Linked DNA regions of Salipiger sp. CCB-MM3. The protein of the gene in region 1 binds, or shares a complex with, the protein of each later gene. Links are inferred from orthologs where the notes say so. Each region holds a gene or a part of one and is shown in the gene's direction. Other genes may lie near its edges.

Region 1 (7,236 bases):
GCAGTCCTCGGGGTTTTTGGTGTCGCAGCCTGTGAGAACTCGGACCTTCCGCGCGCAGGCATCGGCGCTGGCGCAGGCTACCTCGTCGACCGCGCCACGGGTGGTGACGGCACCATCGGTGCTGCTGTCGGCGCGACCGCAGGCGTGGTCTGCGACGACGTCACCCCGCAGTACTGCAACTAATCACGCGCAGCGGCGCGGCGAGCTTCGCCGCGCGCTGACAGTAACGATTTCCAAGGCCGCCGGAGCGTCTCGCTCCGGTGGCCTTTTTGCTGCGCCGTCGCCCGTTTCGACGCCAGCCAACATCCCCGCCAACACCCCCGATACTCTGTCAGCCGCGCCCCGGACCTGCGGCCAAAAAACGCGCCAAAAAACGCTACGAAAGGGAGAGACATGTTCGACAAGATCCTGATCGCCAACCGCGGTGAGATCGCCTGCCGGGTCATCAAGACCGCGCGCAAGATGGGCATCCAGACCGTGGCGGTCTATTCGGACGCCGACAAACACGCGCTGCACGTGGAAATGGCGGATGAGGCGGTGCACATCGGCCCGCCGCAGGCCAACCAGTCCTACATCGTGATCGACAAGATCATGGGCGCGATCCAGCAGACCGGCGCGCAGGCGGTGCATCCGGGCTATGGCTTCCTGTCGGAAAACCCCAAGTTCGCCGAGGCGCTCGAAGCCGCTGGCGTTGCCTTCATCGGCCCGCCCAAGGGCGCGATCGAAGCGATGGGCGACAAGATCACCTCGAAGAAGATCGCCCAAGAGGCCGGTGTCTCGACTGTGCCCGGCTATATGGGGCTGATCGAAGATGCCGAGGAGGCGGTGAAGATTTCGGGCGAGATCGGCTACCCGGTGATGATCAAGGCCTCGGCTGGCGGCGGCGGCAAGGGCATGCGCATCGCATGGACCGACGAGGAGGCGCGCGAGGGCTTCCAGTCGTCCAAGAACGAGGCGGCCAATTCCTTCGGCGACGACCGGATCTTTATCGAGAAATTCGTCACCCAGCCGCGCCACATCGAGATTCAGGTGCTCTGCGACGCGCATGGGGGCGGCATCTACCTCAACGAGCGTGAATGCTCGATCCAGCGCCGCAACCAGAAGGTCGTCGAAGAGGCCCCGAGCCCCTTCCTCGATCCCGAGACCCGCAAGGCGATGGGCGAGCAGGCGGTCGCTCTGGCCAAGGCGGTGGGCTACACCAGCGCCGGTACGGTGGAATTCATCGTCGATGGCGAAAAGAACTTCTACTTCCTCGAGATGAACACCCGCCTGCAGGTGGAACACCCGGTGACCGAGCTGATCACCGGCGTCGATCTGGTCGAGCAGATGATCCGCGTCGCCAATGGCGAGCCGCTGTCGATCACCCAGGACGATGTGAAGATCGACGGCTGGGCGATCGAGAACCGCCTTTATGCCGAGGATCCCTATCGCGGATTCCTGCCCTCCATTGGGCGCCTCACCCGCTACCGTCCGCCCGCCGAGGGCGAGTTGCATGGCGGCATCGTGCGCAACGACACCGGCGTCTACGAGGGCGGCGAGATCTCGATGTATTACGACCCGATGATCGCCAAGCTCTGCACATGGGCGCCGACCCGCGAGCAGGCCATCGAGGTCATGCGCAACGCGCTCGACAGTTTCGAGGTCGAGGGCATCGGGCACAACCTGCCGTTCCTTGCCGCCGTCATGGACCACGAGCGTTTTATCTCGGGCAATATCACCACCGCTTTCATCGCCGAGGAATATCCCGACGGTTTCGAAGGGGTGACGCTGGCCGAACCCGCGCTGCGCGACGTGGCCGCCGCCTGCGCCGCGATGAACCGGGTGGCCGAGATCCGGCGCACCCGTATCTCCGGCACACTCGACAACCACGAGCGCAAGGTGGGCGATCACTGGAACGTCACGCTGCAGGGCGAAAGCTTCGATCTGGTGCTGAGCGCCGACAAGGACGGCACCTCGGTCGAGTTTGCCGACGGCGCGACGCTGCGGGTCACCGGCACATGGACCCCGGGGCAGGCGCTGGCGCATATGCAGGTGGACGGCAAGCCGCTGGTGCTGAAGGTCGGCAAGATCCCCGGCGGGTTCCACATCCGCAGCCGCGGCGCCGATCTGAAGGTCAATGTGCGCACCCCGCGGCAGGCCGAACTTGCGCGGCTGATGCCCGAGAAACTGCCGCCCGACACCTCGAAGATGCTGCTCTGCCCGATGCCGGGTCTCATCGTGAAGGTGAACGTGGCCGAAGGTGACGAGGTTCAGGAAGGTCAGGCGCTCTGCACCGTCGAGGCGATGAAGATGGAGAACATCCTGCGGGCCGAGCGCAAGGGCACCGTCAAGAAGGTCAACGCCGGGCCGGGCGACAGTCTGGCGGTGGACGACGTGATCATGGAGTTCGAATGAGCCCATGGTCCGCGCGCCGCGCATAAGGCTCCAAGGCGGGGGCCTCGGCTCCCGCTACTGCCGCAGCGCGTCGCGGCGGTCGCGCACCTCTTGCTGGCGCAGCGGCTGCTTGTCGATGGAGCGGGTGATCTCGCGCACATCCCACGGGCTGGGTTTGCGCAGGATGACCGAACCGTCCTTGGCCAGCAGCATGATCATGAAGCCGCGCGGGCGCATCGCCCGGCGGATCGGGCTGCGCGTGGCGGGGTCGGTATCGGTGATCACCACGACGTCGCGATCGGTCAGCGCATCGAGCCGCTCGGTGATCAGCTGGATCTGCTGCACGTATCGCGGATCGCTCGGGTTGTCGGCAAAGACCAGAAGCGGGCGCTTGAGCCAGAGAAACTCGTCGAGCGTCGACTCGCCTGCGGGGCGGATCGGCTCGTCGATGCTGGGCGTCTCGGCGCCCTGTGCCGCCCCGAATCCCGCGGCGAGGGTTAGAAATCCAAGCAGGGCGAGGGCGATACGTCGGTTCATACTTCAAAATATAGGCAAAGCTCCGGCGGCTGCACAGGGCTTGCCGCGCGGGCTGACAAAAAATTTAGGCACGGCCTGCGCCAAATGGCGTCTCGGCGCTGCCGGATGATCACGAACGGAGGATGCCGCGCAGGTCGGGACCGCCCGCCTGCAGGCTGCTAGGAGAGAGGACGAGAGGATGACGGCCAAGAAGGACGACTGGCGCCAGCTCGCGGAGAAGGAACTGCGGGGGCGCCCGCTCGATGACCTGACGTGGCACACGCTCGAGGGGATCGACGTGCAGCCGCTCTATACCGCCGAGGACACGGCGGATCTGCCGCATATGGGCACGCTGCCGGGCTTTGGGCCCTTCACCCGCGGGGTGAAGGCGACGATGTACGCGGGCCGTCCGTGGACCATCCGGCAGTACGCCGGGTTCTCCACCGCCGAAGACTCCAACGCCTTTTACCGCAAGGCGCTGGCGGCGGGGCAGCAGGGCGTTTCAGTGGCCTTCGATCTGGCCACCCACCGCGGCTATGACAGCGACCACGAGCGCGTCGTCGGCGATGTCGGCAAGGCGGGCGTGGCGATCGACAGCGTCGAGGACATGAAGATCCTTTTCGACGGTATCCCGCTCGACAAGATCTCCGTATCGATGACCATGAACGGCGCGGTGATCCCGATCCTCGCCAGTTTCATCGTCGTGGGCGAAGAGCAGGGGCATGATCGCGCGGTGCTGTCGGGGACCATCCAGAACGACATTCTCAAGGAGTTCATGGTCCGCAACACCTACATCTACCCGCCCGAGCCTTCGATGCGGATCATCTCGGACATTATCGAATACACCTCCAACGAGATGCCGAAATTCAACTCGATCTCGATCTCCGGCTACCACATGCAGGAGGCCGGGGCGAACCTCGTGCAGGAGCTGGCCTACACGCTGGCCGACGGGCGCGAATACGTGCGCGCGGCGATCGAGGCGGGCATGGATGTCGACAAATTCGCCGGGCGGCTGTCGTTCTTCTTCGCCATCGGCATGAACTTCTTCATGGAGGCGGCCAAGCTGCGCGCGGCGCGCACGCTCTGGCACCGCATCATGACCGAGTTCGGCGCCAAGTCCGACCGCTCGAAGATGCTGCGCACCCACTGCCAGACCTCGGGTGTGAGCCTGCAGGAGCAGGACCCCTACAACAACGTCATCCGCACCGCCTATGAGGCGATGAGCGCGGTGCTCGGTGGCACCCAGTCGCTGCACACAAACGCGCTTGACGAGGCAATTGCGCTGCCCACCGAGTTCTCGGCCCGGATCGCGCGCAACACCCAGCTCATCCTGCAGGAAGAGACCGGGGTGACCAATGTGGTCGACCCGCTGGCGGGGTCTTACTACGTGGAAAGCCTCACCAACGAGCTGATCGAGAAGGCATGGGCGCTGATCGAAGAGGTCGAGGAGATGGGCGGCATGACCAAGGCCGTTGCCTCGGGCATGCCCAAGTTGCGGATCGAAGAGACTGCGGCGCGCCGTCAGGCGCAGATCGACCGCGGCGAAGAGGTGATCGTCGGCGTCAATAAATACCGCAAGGACAAGGAAGACCCGATCGACATCCTCGATATCGACAACGCCAAAGTCCGCGAGAGCCAGATCGCGCGGCTGGAAAAGGTGCGGTCGAGCCGGGATCAAGCGGCCTGTGACGCGGCGTTGGCCGAGCTCACCCGCCGTGCGCAAGAGGGCGGCAACCTGCTGGAAGCCGCGGTCGAAGCCGCCCGTGCTCGGGCCTCTGTCGGAGAGATTTCCATGGCCATGGAAAAGGAATTCGGGCGCCATCGCGCCGAGGTGAAAACCCTCGCCGGTGTCTATGGCGCCGCCTATGAAGGCGACGAGGGCTTTGCCCAGATCCAGAAGGACGTCGAGAGCTTCGCCGAGGCCGAAGGCCGCCGCCCGCGGATGCTGGTGGTCAAGATGGGCCAGGACGGTCACGACCGCGGCGCCAAGGTCATCGCCACCGCCTTTGCCGACATCGGCTTTGACGTCGACGTCGGCCCGCTGTTCCAGACGCCCGCCGAAGCGGCGCAGGACGCCATCGACAACGACGTGCATATCGTCGGCATCTCGTCGCAGGCCGCCGGGCACAAGACGCTCGCGCCGCAACTGGTCGAGGAGCTGAAGGCGCAGGGCGCAGGGGATATCATCGTGATCTGCGGCGGGGTGATCCCGCATCAGGATTACGAGTTCCTCTACAAGGCCGGGGTCAAGGCGATCTTTGGGCCGGGCACCAATATCCCGGCTGCCGCCAAAGAGATCCTCGGTCTCATCGGCACGCCGCGCGCCGCCGAGTAAGCCGCACGCCCCAGTTCGTGCCGCTGGCTTAGATCAGCGGCACGAAGGGCACGCCGCAGGCGGCAAGGCCGAGGGTGGCGATCAGCATCACGGTCAGGGTGCGGATTTTCATGGGCGTGCTCCTTGCCTCGTGGCGGCCGGTTCCGTTGCCCGCCGCCTTTGCCGGGCAGACTATGTGCTGCCGCCGCATCGGGCCAGCGCTGCGCGACATTTTCTTGTGCCCGCGTGTCCATTTCCCGATTGCACCCCCCTTCGCCACGGCTAACGTGGTGCGGGTGCAACAGGAGCGGAGGGACGATGCTCGAGCTTGATCATGTGGCGGTGCTTGGGGAGACGCTGGCAGAGGCTGTGAGCCATGCCGAAAGCGCCTTGGGACTGCCGCTTTCGCCGGGCGGGGCGCATCCCGATTTCGGCACGCATAACTTCCTGCTCGGGCTGGAAAACGACCTATATCTCGAGGCCATCGCCGTCGATCCTTCGGCGCCCGATCCCGGGCGTCCGCGCTGGTTCGGGCTCGATGGGTTCACAGGGCCCGCGCGGCTCGACAAATGGGTGTGCCGGGTGCCGGATCTGGATGCGGCGCTGAAGGTGCTTCCCATGGCAGGGGAGGCTGTGGCAGTCACCCGCGGCGCGCTCAGCTGGAAGATCTCGGTGCCGCGCGACGGGCTGCTGCCCTTTGACGGCATGTTCCCGGCGCTGATCGAATGGGTCAGCCCGGTGCCCCCGGGCGTGTCGCTTGCGGGGGCGGGCATCCGACTCGACCGGCTGACCGTGGCGCATCCGCAGGCGGACGCGTTGCAGGCGCTGCTCGCACCGCATCTGAACGTGCCGCTGGCCGAGTTCGAGGTCGAGGCCAAGCCCGCCCTGCGCGGCAGTTTCGTCACCGTCTCGGGCTCGCGGGTGCTGCAATGATCATCCGCGCCGCCAACAGTGAGGACGCCGCCGCCATCACGGCGATCTGGAACCCGATCATCGACGACAGCGCCGCTACCTTTACCAACCTGCGCAAAACGCCCGAGGGCCTGCAGGCCGACATCGCGGCGCGCGGTCCGGCTTTCCTCGTGGCCGAGGAAGACGGGCTGCTGCTGGGCTTTGCCACCTTCTTTCCGTTTCGCGGCGGGCCGGGCTATGCCCAAACCAAGGAGCACACGGTGATCCTCGGCCCGGCGGCGCGCGGGCGCGGCGTGGGACGGGCGCTGATGACCGCCCTGATCGAAGAGGCGCGCGGGCAGGGGGTACATTCGCTGTTTGCCGGGGTCTCGGGCGAGAATGACGCGGGCGTCGCCTTCCATGCGGCGCTGGGCTTTCGCGAGGTCGCCCGGCTGCCGGAAGTGGGGTTCAAGTTCGGACGCTGGATGGATCTGGTGCTGATGCAGAAATTCCTGTGACCGCTTTCGGTGAGGCCCGGCCTCACCCGGTTCTGACAGAAAATTTAGCCGACTTCTCATTGTCGCACTGACAGTTGCCGCGTTGCCGCGTAAACTGCGGAAATGTCGATTTGGTCGCGCATCTCTGAAGCACTCGCCGCCCTTGCCAAGGGCGAGGGGCTTACCGCTGTCTTCGAGAAACTTCGCCAGCCGCCCGAACGCAGCGTCGCCTTCACCATCGCGGTCATCGCGCTGTCGGCAAAGATGGCCAAGGCCGACGGGCAGGTCACGCGCAATGAGGTCGCCGCCTTCCGCGAGATCTTTACCATCGCCCCCGAGGATGAGGCGGCGGCGGCACGTGTGTTCAACCTCGCGCGGCAGGACGTCGCGGGCTTTGAGGAATATGCCCGCCGCATCCGCCGCATGTTCGACAGCAACGCGGAGCAACTGTCGGATCTGATGGAAGGGCTGTTCTACATCGCGCTGGCCGATGGCGACTACCACACCGCCGAGAACGCCTTCCTCGAACGGGTGGCCGAGATTTTTGGCATTTCCGACAATGCCTTCCGGGCGCTGCGGGCGCGCTTTGTGCCCGATGCCGTTCCCGATCCTTTCACTGTGCTCGGGGTCAGCCCCGACATGCCC
Region 2 (7,042 bases), 260 kb from region 1 along the record:
TCGCCTATGGCACCGCAGGGTTTGCGGTGAACCGCGACGTCTATGAGGGCCCGATCGACAGCTGGGAGGTCTATTTCACCCCGCCCGCCGATCTGAAGGGCAAGGTGGCCTCGCTGTCTTACCCGGATGAGGTTGTGGGCGCGGCGCAGCTCTATCTCGGCGTGCCCTTCTGCTCGGAGGACAAATCCGAGATGAAGAAGGTCTACGATCTGCTGATGGCGCAAAAGCCCGACGTGGCCGCCTACAGCTCGGACAACATCGAAAACCGCATCGGCACAGGTGAGGTCGGCGCGCACTTCTGGTGGGACGGCAACGTGCTGAAAACCCGCAATGCGGGCTCGAACATCGTCTACGCCGAGCCCAAAGAGGGTCTCGTGGGCTGGCTCGACAGCTTCGTCGTGCCGAAGGGCGCCGAGAACGTCGAAGGTGCGAAGCAGTTCATCGACTTCATGTCCGAGGTGGAGAACGCGACGATCCAGTACAACTACTACGCCCACTCTTCGCCGGTGGAGCTGGACCTCGAGAAAGCCAAATACACCCCCGAGAACGCCCCCGAACTGTTCCCGACGGTGCCGGTCGAATTCTCCAAGGCCTGCTCGCCCGCGGCGCAGGATCTGGTGACCAAGGTCTGGACCGACCTGCTGCAATAAGCGCTGAACCCGCAATTGCCACGCCCGGCCGGAGACGCTCTGGCCGGGCGCCTTCCATTGATCGAAAGCCCCGATGCCATGACCCGCACCAGCCCGCAGACGCTCGAAATCCACAATGCGCGCGACATCTTCAGCCGCGCGCCCGTGTCCCTGCGGCTCAAGGACGGGCGGATCGACTGGATCGGTACGCCCGGCGCCATGCCAGACGGAGAGATGCCCGCTCGGCGGATCGAGGCGGGGGGGCTTTGGGTCTCGCCCGGCCTATGCGACAGTCATCTGCACCTCTTTCAGGGCGGCGTGACGCTGGGTCAGTTGAACCTCTTCGGGATCGACACCCGCGCAGCGTTCGCGGCGGCGCTGACCGCCTATCGCCAAGGCCGCGAAGGCAGTCCTTTGCTCTGCGCCATTTCGGCGAATTATGAAATTCTCGGCCCCGGCACGCGGCCCGACCGACATGCTCTTGATGCGCTGCTGCCCGATCAACCGCTGATGGTCTACGCGGTCGATCTGCACACCGCATGGGCCAACACCGCCGCGCTTGCCGCGGCGGGGCTGATGGATGAAATCCCGGAGGTGAAGAACGCCGAGATCGTGCTCGGGCCGGATGGCAAACCGAACGGCGAGCTGCGCGAGGGCAACGCCATGCGCCTCGTCGGCAGGCTCTCGGCCCATGGCGGGCGCGACAATGCGGCGATGGCGGGGGATGAGCCCGGCCCGGTGAGCGAGGCCGACCGTGCCGCCGACAAGGCTGCCATTGCCGCCGCGATGAAGGCCTGCGCGGCCTATGGGATCACCACCGCCGTCAATATGGACGGCAACCTCTATCAGGCCGAGTTGCTCTCGGAGATGGAGCGGGATGGCGCGCTGCCGATCCGCGTCTCTCTGGCGATGCGGCTGTCGCCCTCGCATGACGACACCCGCATCAATGAGTTGATCGAGGCCGCCACGCGCAAAGGCTCGGAGAAGCTCTCCTTTGGCCGCATCAAGATGTTCCTTGATGGCGTCTTCGACACATGGACCGCCTATCGCACCGATGATTACCCGGACCGTCAGGGCTTTCGCAGCGCGCCGCTGTTCACGCACGAGCGCTTTACCGCGCTTTGCGAAGACGCCGATGCGAGGGGGCTGCAAATTCAGGTGCATTGCGTCGGCGATGCCGCCGTGCGCACGGCGCTCGACGGCTATGAGGCGGCGCGCGCAAAGAACGGTGCCCGCGATGCCCGCCACCGGGTCGAGCATATCGACATGCTGCACCCAGACGATCTGGCCCGCTTCGCTGCGCTCGACGTGGTGGCCTCGATGCAGCCGGTGCATCCGCCGGGCTCCAGCGGCCTGCCGCTCGAGCCGACCGTGTCGATCATGGGCCGTGACCGTTGGCAGGACACATTTCCATGGAAGACCCTGCAGGACGCGGGTGCCACGCTCGCCTTTGGCACCGACTGGCCGACCGCGCCGCTCTCGCCGTTCAATGCGATCCATTCGGCGCTCTCGCGAGAGCCGTGGGCCGAGGATGTGCCGGACCAGCGCATTCCTTTCGAGGCGGTGATCGAGGCTTATACGTTCGGCGGGGCCCATGCGCTCTTTGCCGAGAGCACACGCGGGGCGCTGCAGCCGGGCATGGCGGCGGATGTGGTGCTGCTCGATGGCGATCCGCGGGCGCTGGTCGCGGGTGCTGGCGCCTGCCGGGCCGCGCTCACCATCTGCGATGGCGCCGTGGTCTTTGAGGCAGACGCATGAGGCTGGCCCGCGTCGAAGAACTGCTCGCCACGCTGGTCGGCTTTCCCACGGTGTCGGCGAGTTCGAACCTTGCGCTGATCGACTGGGTCGAGGGGTTTCTGAACCGGGCGGGTTTCACCGTGACCCGCATTGCGGCAGAGGGGGCACCCAAAGCCGGGCTGCTGGCGCGCTTCGGCGAGGGCGAGGGGGGCGTTCTGCTGTCGGCCCACACCGATGTGGTGCCAACGGATGGGCAGAGGTGGAGCGTCGATCCGTTTTCCCTGACCCGGCGCGGGGATCGTCTGCTGGGGCGCGGGACGACCGATATGAAGGGGTTCATCGCCTGCGTGCTCGCTCTGGCCGAAACGCTGCGCGACGCGCCGCCCAAGTGCCCGGTGATGATCGCGCTCAGCTGGGATGAGGAAGTGGGCTGCCGCGGCATCCCGCAGATGATCGACCGGGTGATCCCCGAGCTTGGCCGCCCCGACCTCTGCATCGTCGGAGAGCCAACGCTGATGCGTCTTGGCATCGGGCACAAGGGCAAGGCGAGCTACCGCGCCACCTGCCACGGCGAGGCGAAGCATTCGGCCATGGCGCCGCGCTTCACCAATGCGCTGCATCTCGCCGCCGAGCTGATCGCGGCCCTGCGCGCCGCGCAGGAGAGGCTGGCCGAGCAGGGCGCGCAGGACGCGGCCTATGATATCGCCAGTTCCACCGTGCACGCCGGACGGATGCAGGGCGGCGTGGCGCTCAACATCGTACCCGAGCATGCCGAGGTGGAGTTCGAGATCCGCCATCTGGCGCAGGAGCGGGCCGAGGACATCCTCGCGGGGATCGAAAGCGACCTGCCCGAAGGGATCGAGATCACCCGCACCGGCGCCTATCCCGGGCTCGACACCGACCCGTCCCGGCCAGAGATCGCGCCTCTGGCGGCACTGCTGCCCGATGCCGCGCCGCTCAAGGTCTCCTATGGCACCGAGGCGGGTTTCTTTGCCGCGCTGGGGATTCCCACAGTGGTCTGCGGGCCGGGCACCATGGCGGACGGGCACCAGCCCGACGAATCCATCGCCCGCGCCCAGCTGGACCTCTGCTGCGACGTGCTGGACCGGTTGCTGCGCGGCTGACACTCTTTCCGGGGCCCGCCTAGGCTCTTTCATCTCGCTGCGATTTTTCCGCGCGGTGCTACCGCGCGGGTGGACATTGCCTGCGCCCGTGGCCCAAATCGGGGCAAACGGAGCGAGGTGGCATGGATATCGAGGATCTGGCAGCACGGATCGAGGCCGGGGAGCGGCGCGCTCTGGCACGCGCAATCACGCTGGTGGAAAGCGGGCGGGCCGATCACCGGGCGCAGGCAACGGCGCTGATGGAGCGGCTGCGCGGGCAGGGCCGGGGCCGCGAAGGGCTGCGCATCGGCCTCTCGGGCACGCCCGGCGTCGGCAAATCCACCTTCATCGAAGCCTTCGGCATGATGCTGACGGGGCAGGGGCTCAAGGTTGCCGTGCTGGCGGTCGATCCCTCCTCGGCGCGCTCGGGGGGCTCGATCCTCGGCGACAAGACCCGCATGGAGCGGCTCTCGCGCGACCGCAACGCCTTTATCCGGCCCTCTCCGGCGCAATCCCAACTGGGCGGTGTGGCGCGCCGCACGCGCGAGGCAATCGGTCTCTGCGAGGCCGCTGGCTTCGACGTGATCCTGATCGAGACCGTGGGGGTGGGGCAATCCGAGACCATGGTGGCCGAGATGTCCGATCTCTTCCTGCTGCTGCTGGCCCCGGCGGGCGGCGACGAGCTGCAGGGGGTCAAGCGCGGCATCATGGAGAGCGCCGACATCATCCTCATCAACAAGGCCGACGGCGACCTCAAGGCCACCGCGACGCGCACCTGCGCCGACTATGCAGGTGCGCTGCGGCTGCTGCGCAAGCGCCCGCAGGACCCAGACGGCTTTCCCAAGGCGCTCACCGTCTCGGCGCTCGAGGAGGCGGGGCTGGAGGCCGCGTGGCAGGAGATGCAGGCGCTGACCGACTGGCGCCGCGAGGCCGGTCAATTCGCCGCCCGCCGCGCCGAGCAGGCCCGCCACTGGTTCGAGGCAGAGGTGCGCGAGGGGCTGCTCTCGCGGCTGCGTCAGGAGCCGGTACGCGGCGCAATGGAGGCGCTTGCAAGCCGCGTCGAATCCGGCGAGATAGTGCCCGCGCGCGCGGCAGATGAAATCCTCCGGACTTATCTACCGGCCTTTGCCGGGAAGGGCACTTGACGCCAACCGGCCTTGGAGCTAGAGAAGCGCGACCAGATTCCGGGCGCTGTGAAAGCGGCGCCCTTTGATATTGGCGGAAGGCCCGCTTTCGCCCCGAGACATGAAGGAATGGACCAAATGTCGCGCGTATGCGAACTGACCGGCAAAGGCCCCATGACGGGCCACAACGTGAGCCACGCCAACAACAAAACCAAGCGTCGCTTTCTGCCCAACCTGAACGACGTTACTCTGCAGTCGGAAACCCTTGGCCGCGGCGTTAAGCTGCGCATCTCGGCTTCCGCTCTGCGTTCGGTCGACCACCGCGGTGGCCTCGACAAGTTCCTCGCCAAGGCGAAGGACACCGAACTGAGCGCCAACGCGCTGAAAGTCAAAAAAGAAATCGCAAAGGCTCAGACGGCGCAAGCCTAATCTGGTCCACAGAGATTTCCACAGCCCCGAAGCAGCCTGCTTCGGGGCTGTTTTCGTTTGTTTTTATGTGCTTGGTCTGCTGTGCTCAGCGGGGCTGTCGAACCTTCCCCAAAAGTTATCCCCACGTCATGCCCTTGCGTCGCCTCTGGGGATGGTTCACGAAACCGCTGTAAGCTTCGGTGTTTGGGGAGGAATGTTAAACATGCAGGTGAACCTTTTTGCGGCGATGGCGCTCGCGCTGTCCACAGTGGTAGCCGGACACGCCAAGGCTGAGATCATTGTCGAGGATGCCTACGCCCGCGCGGCCATGCCCTCGGCGCCCACCGGCGCGATCTTCATGACGTTGCGCAACGACGGCCCCGAGGACGCGCGACTCGTTTCGGTTGAGTCGGACGCCGCCGCCAAGACTGAGCTTCACACTCATATCGCAGGCGAGGATGGCGTGATGCGGATGCGCCCGATTGAGGGCGGGCTGGTGATTCCCGCCGGTGGCAGCCACGCGCTGGCCCGCGGCGGCGACCACGTCATGCTGATGGGCCTCACCCACCCGCTCGATCAAGGCGCGCAGATCGGCCTGACGCTGGGATTCGAGTCTGGCGAAGAGATTCGCATCGACGTGCCGGTCGATCTGGAGCGCTGAGCTTCAGCCCGCCAGCAGGTCCTCAACCCAAAGCGGCACGATCCGGCTCGCCGGTCCGACCCGATGCTCGGCAAAGAGTCGCGAGCCGTCGCTGTCGGCGAGGTTGAGCTCCACCGTATGGGCCCCGGCATAGGTCGCCTCCTGCACGAAGCCAGCGGCAGGATAAACCTGCCCGGAGGTGCCAATGGCGGCAAAGAGATCGCAGCTTCCGAGGTGCTCGGCGATCTCGTCCATGTAATAGGGCATCTCTCCGAACCAGACGATGTCGGGGCGCGTCGCGGCGCGCCCGCAACTGGGGCAGGGTTCGGCAGGGGCCATGACCAGCGGCGCCGTCCAGCGAGACCCGCAGACGGCGCAGAGCGCGCCTTCAAGCGCCCCATGCATGTGCAGCGCCTTGGCGCCCGCCGCCTCATGCAGCCCGTCGACGTTCTGGGTCACAAGGATCACCTCGCCCGCATGCTCGCGCTGCAGACGCGCAAGGGCAGCATGGGCCGCGTTGGGCGTGGCCTCGGCGGCCTGCGCTCGGCGGGCGTTGTAGAAGTCATGCACCAGCGTGGGGTTGCGGGCAAAACCCTCGGGCGTGGCCACATCCTCGATCCGGTGCTGTGCCCAAAGCCCGCCCTCGTCGCGGAAGGTGCCCAGCCCGCTTTCGGCAGAGATGCCTGCTCCGGTGAGAATGACGATCTTGCCCAGCTTTGCCAATTTGTCCGTCTCCTGCTTTGCGCCTGCCGCGTGGACAGGCTATCACCGGCCCCGGAAGGAGACCCGCATGGCTTACCGTATCCTCTTTGTCTGCTTGGGCAATATCTGCCGCTCTCCCTCGGCGGAGGGGGTGCTGCGTGTGAGGGCCGCAGAGCGCGGCGTCGCGCTCGAGATTGACAGCGCCGGCACCGGAGACTGGCATGTGGGCGAGCCGCCCTACGGTCCGATGCAGCGCGCGGCGCGGACCCGCGGCTACGATCTGTCGCGGCTGCGCGCGCGGCAGGTGGCGGCCGAGGATTTCCACCGCTTCGATCTGATCATCGCCATGGACCCGTCGAACCTCGAAAATCTCGAGCGCCTGCGCCCGGCACAGGGTGGGGCCGAGCTGCGCCTCTTCACCGATTACGCGCCGGGCAGTGGTGCCACCGAGGTGCCCGATCCCTACTACACACGCGATTTTGACGGCACGCTCGAGCTCATCGAACGCGCCGCAGAGGGCCTGCTGGACGCGCTTTCGCGCTGAGGCGCTGTTGCGCCGAAGGATCGCCTCGGGCGGCGTGCGCTGCGGCGGGTGGACAGCCCGTGCCGCATGCGCCATTGAGACGCTAGGTAAAATCAAGGCGCGTCAGGCGTCGGGGCAGATCGAAGGGTAGTAGAATGGCAAACGGAACCTTTGCA

Evidence for each region. The genes of interacting proteins can lie anywhere in the genome.
Region 2: the proteins of scpA (region 1) and meaB are in contact, whole or in part, in a crystal structure (PDB 8DPB), measured with the Methylorubrum extorquens proteins. The link is inferred for Salipiger sp. CCB-MM3 from one-to-one orthologs. Residues at the interface, in SOR27001.1 of Methylorubrum extorquens: Glu577, Glu578, Asn579, Asp580, Gly581, Arg582, Arg583, Arg585, His596, Ala604, Ser605, Ala608, Asp609, Gly611, Phe612, Asp613, Val614, Asp615, Ile616, Gly617, Pro618, Leu619, Glu625, Arg628, Gln629, Val631, Glu632, Asn633, Asp634, Glu661; in SOR26638.1 of Methylorubrum extorquens: Arg20, Ala21, Ala24, Arg25, Thr28, Ser32, Arg33, Arg34, His37, Thr98, Gly99, Gly100, Ser101, Ile102, Leu103, Lys106, Thr107, Ala110, Ala113, Ile114, Asp115, Arg116, Ala118, Phe119, Ile120, Arg121, Pro122, Pro124.

Annotation. Positions count from the first base shown.
Region 1 is NZ_CP014596.1:618,347-625,582, forward strand. Bases 2,684-5,656 are described here. They hold scpA (methylmalonyl-CoA mutase), read left to right. Parts: upstream 2,684-3,088; coding sequence 3,089-5,224; downstream 5,225-5,656. Other genes in these bases: AYJ57_RS16715 (DUF4174 domain-containing protein), read right to left, coding at 2,684-2,910; AYJ57_RS25935 (hypothetical protein), read right to left, coding at 5,253-5,435; AYJ57_RS16725 (VOC family protein), read left to right, coding at 5,522-5,656. Outside these bases: AYJ57_RS16705 (hypothetical protein), read left to right, coding at 1-183; AYJ57_RS16710 (acetyl-CoA carboxylase biotin carboxylase subunit), read left to right, coding at 394-2,394; more of AYJ57_RS16715, read right to left, coding at 2,449-2,683; more of AYJ57_RS16725, read left to right, coding at 5,657-6,136; AYJ57_RS16730 (GNAT family N-acetyltransferase), read left to right, coding at 6,133-6,612; AYJ57_RS16735 (molecular chaperone DjiA), read left to right, coding at 6,715-7,236. UniProt on the Escherichia coli protein: Catalyzes the interconversion of succinyl-CoA and methylmalonyl-CoA. Could be part of a pathway that converts succinate to propionate.
Region 2 is NZ_CP014596.1:355,455-362,496, reverse strand. What follows is about bases 2,808-5,613. They hold meaB (methylmalonyl Co-A mutase-associated GTPase MeaB), read left to right. Parts: upstream 2,808-3,612; coding sequence 3,613-4,614; downstream 4,615-5,613. Other genes in these bases: AYJ57_RS15525 (copper chaperone PCu(A)C), read left to right, coding at 5,225-5,613; rpmB (50S ribosomal protein L28), read left to right, coding at 4,732-5,022; argE (acetylornithine deacetylase), read left to right, coding at 2,808-3,490. In the rest of the region: AYJ57_RS15550 (extracellular solute-binding protein), read left to right, coding at 1-650; AYJ57_RS15545 (amidohydrolase), read left to right, coding at 729-2,387; more of argE, read left to right, coding at 2,384-2,807; more of AYJ57_RS15525, read left to right, coding at 5,614-5,662; AYJ57_RS15520 (NAD-dependent deacylase), read right to left, coding at 5,666-6,355; AYJ57_RS15515 (low molecular weight protein-tyrosine-phosphatase), read left to right, coding at 6,432-6,887; AYJ57_RS15510 (acyloxyacyl hydrolase), read left to right, coding at 7,022-7,042. UniProt on the Escherichia coli protein: Binds and hydrolyzes GTP. Likely functions as a G-protein chaperone that assists AdoCbl cofactor delivery to the methylmalonyl-CoA mutase (MCM) ScpA and reactivation of the enzyme during catalysis.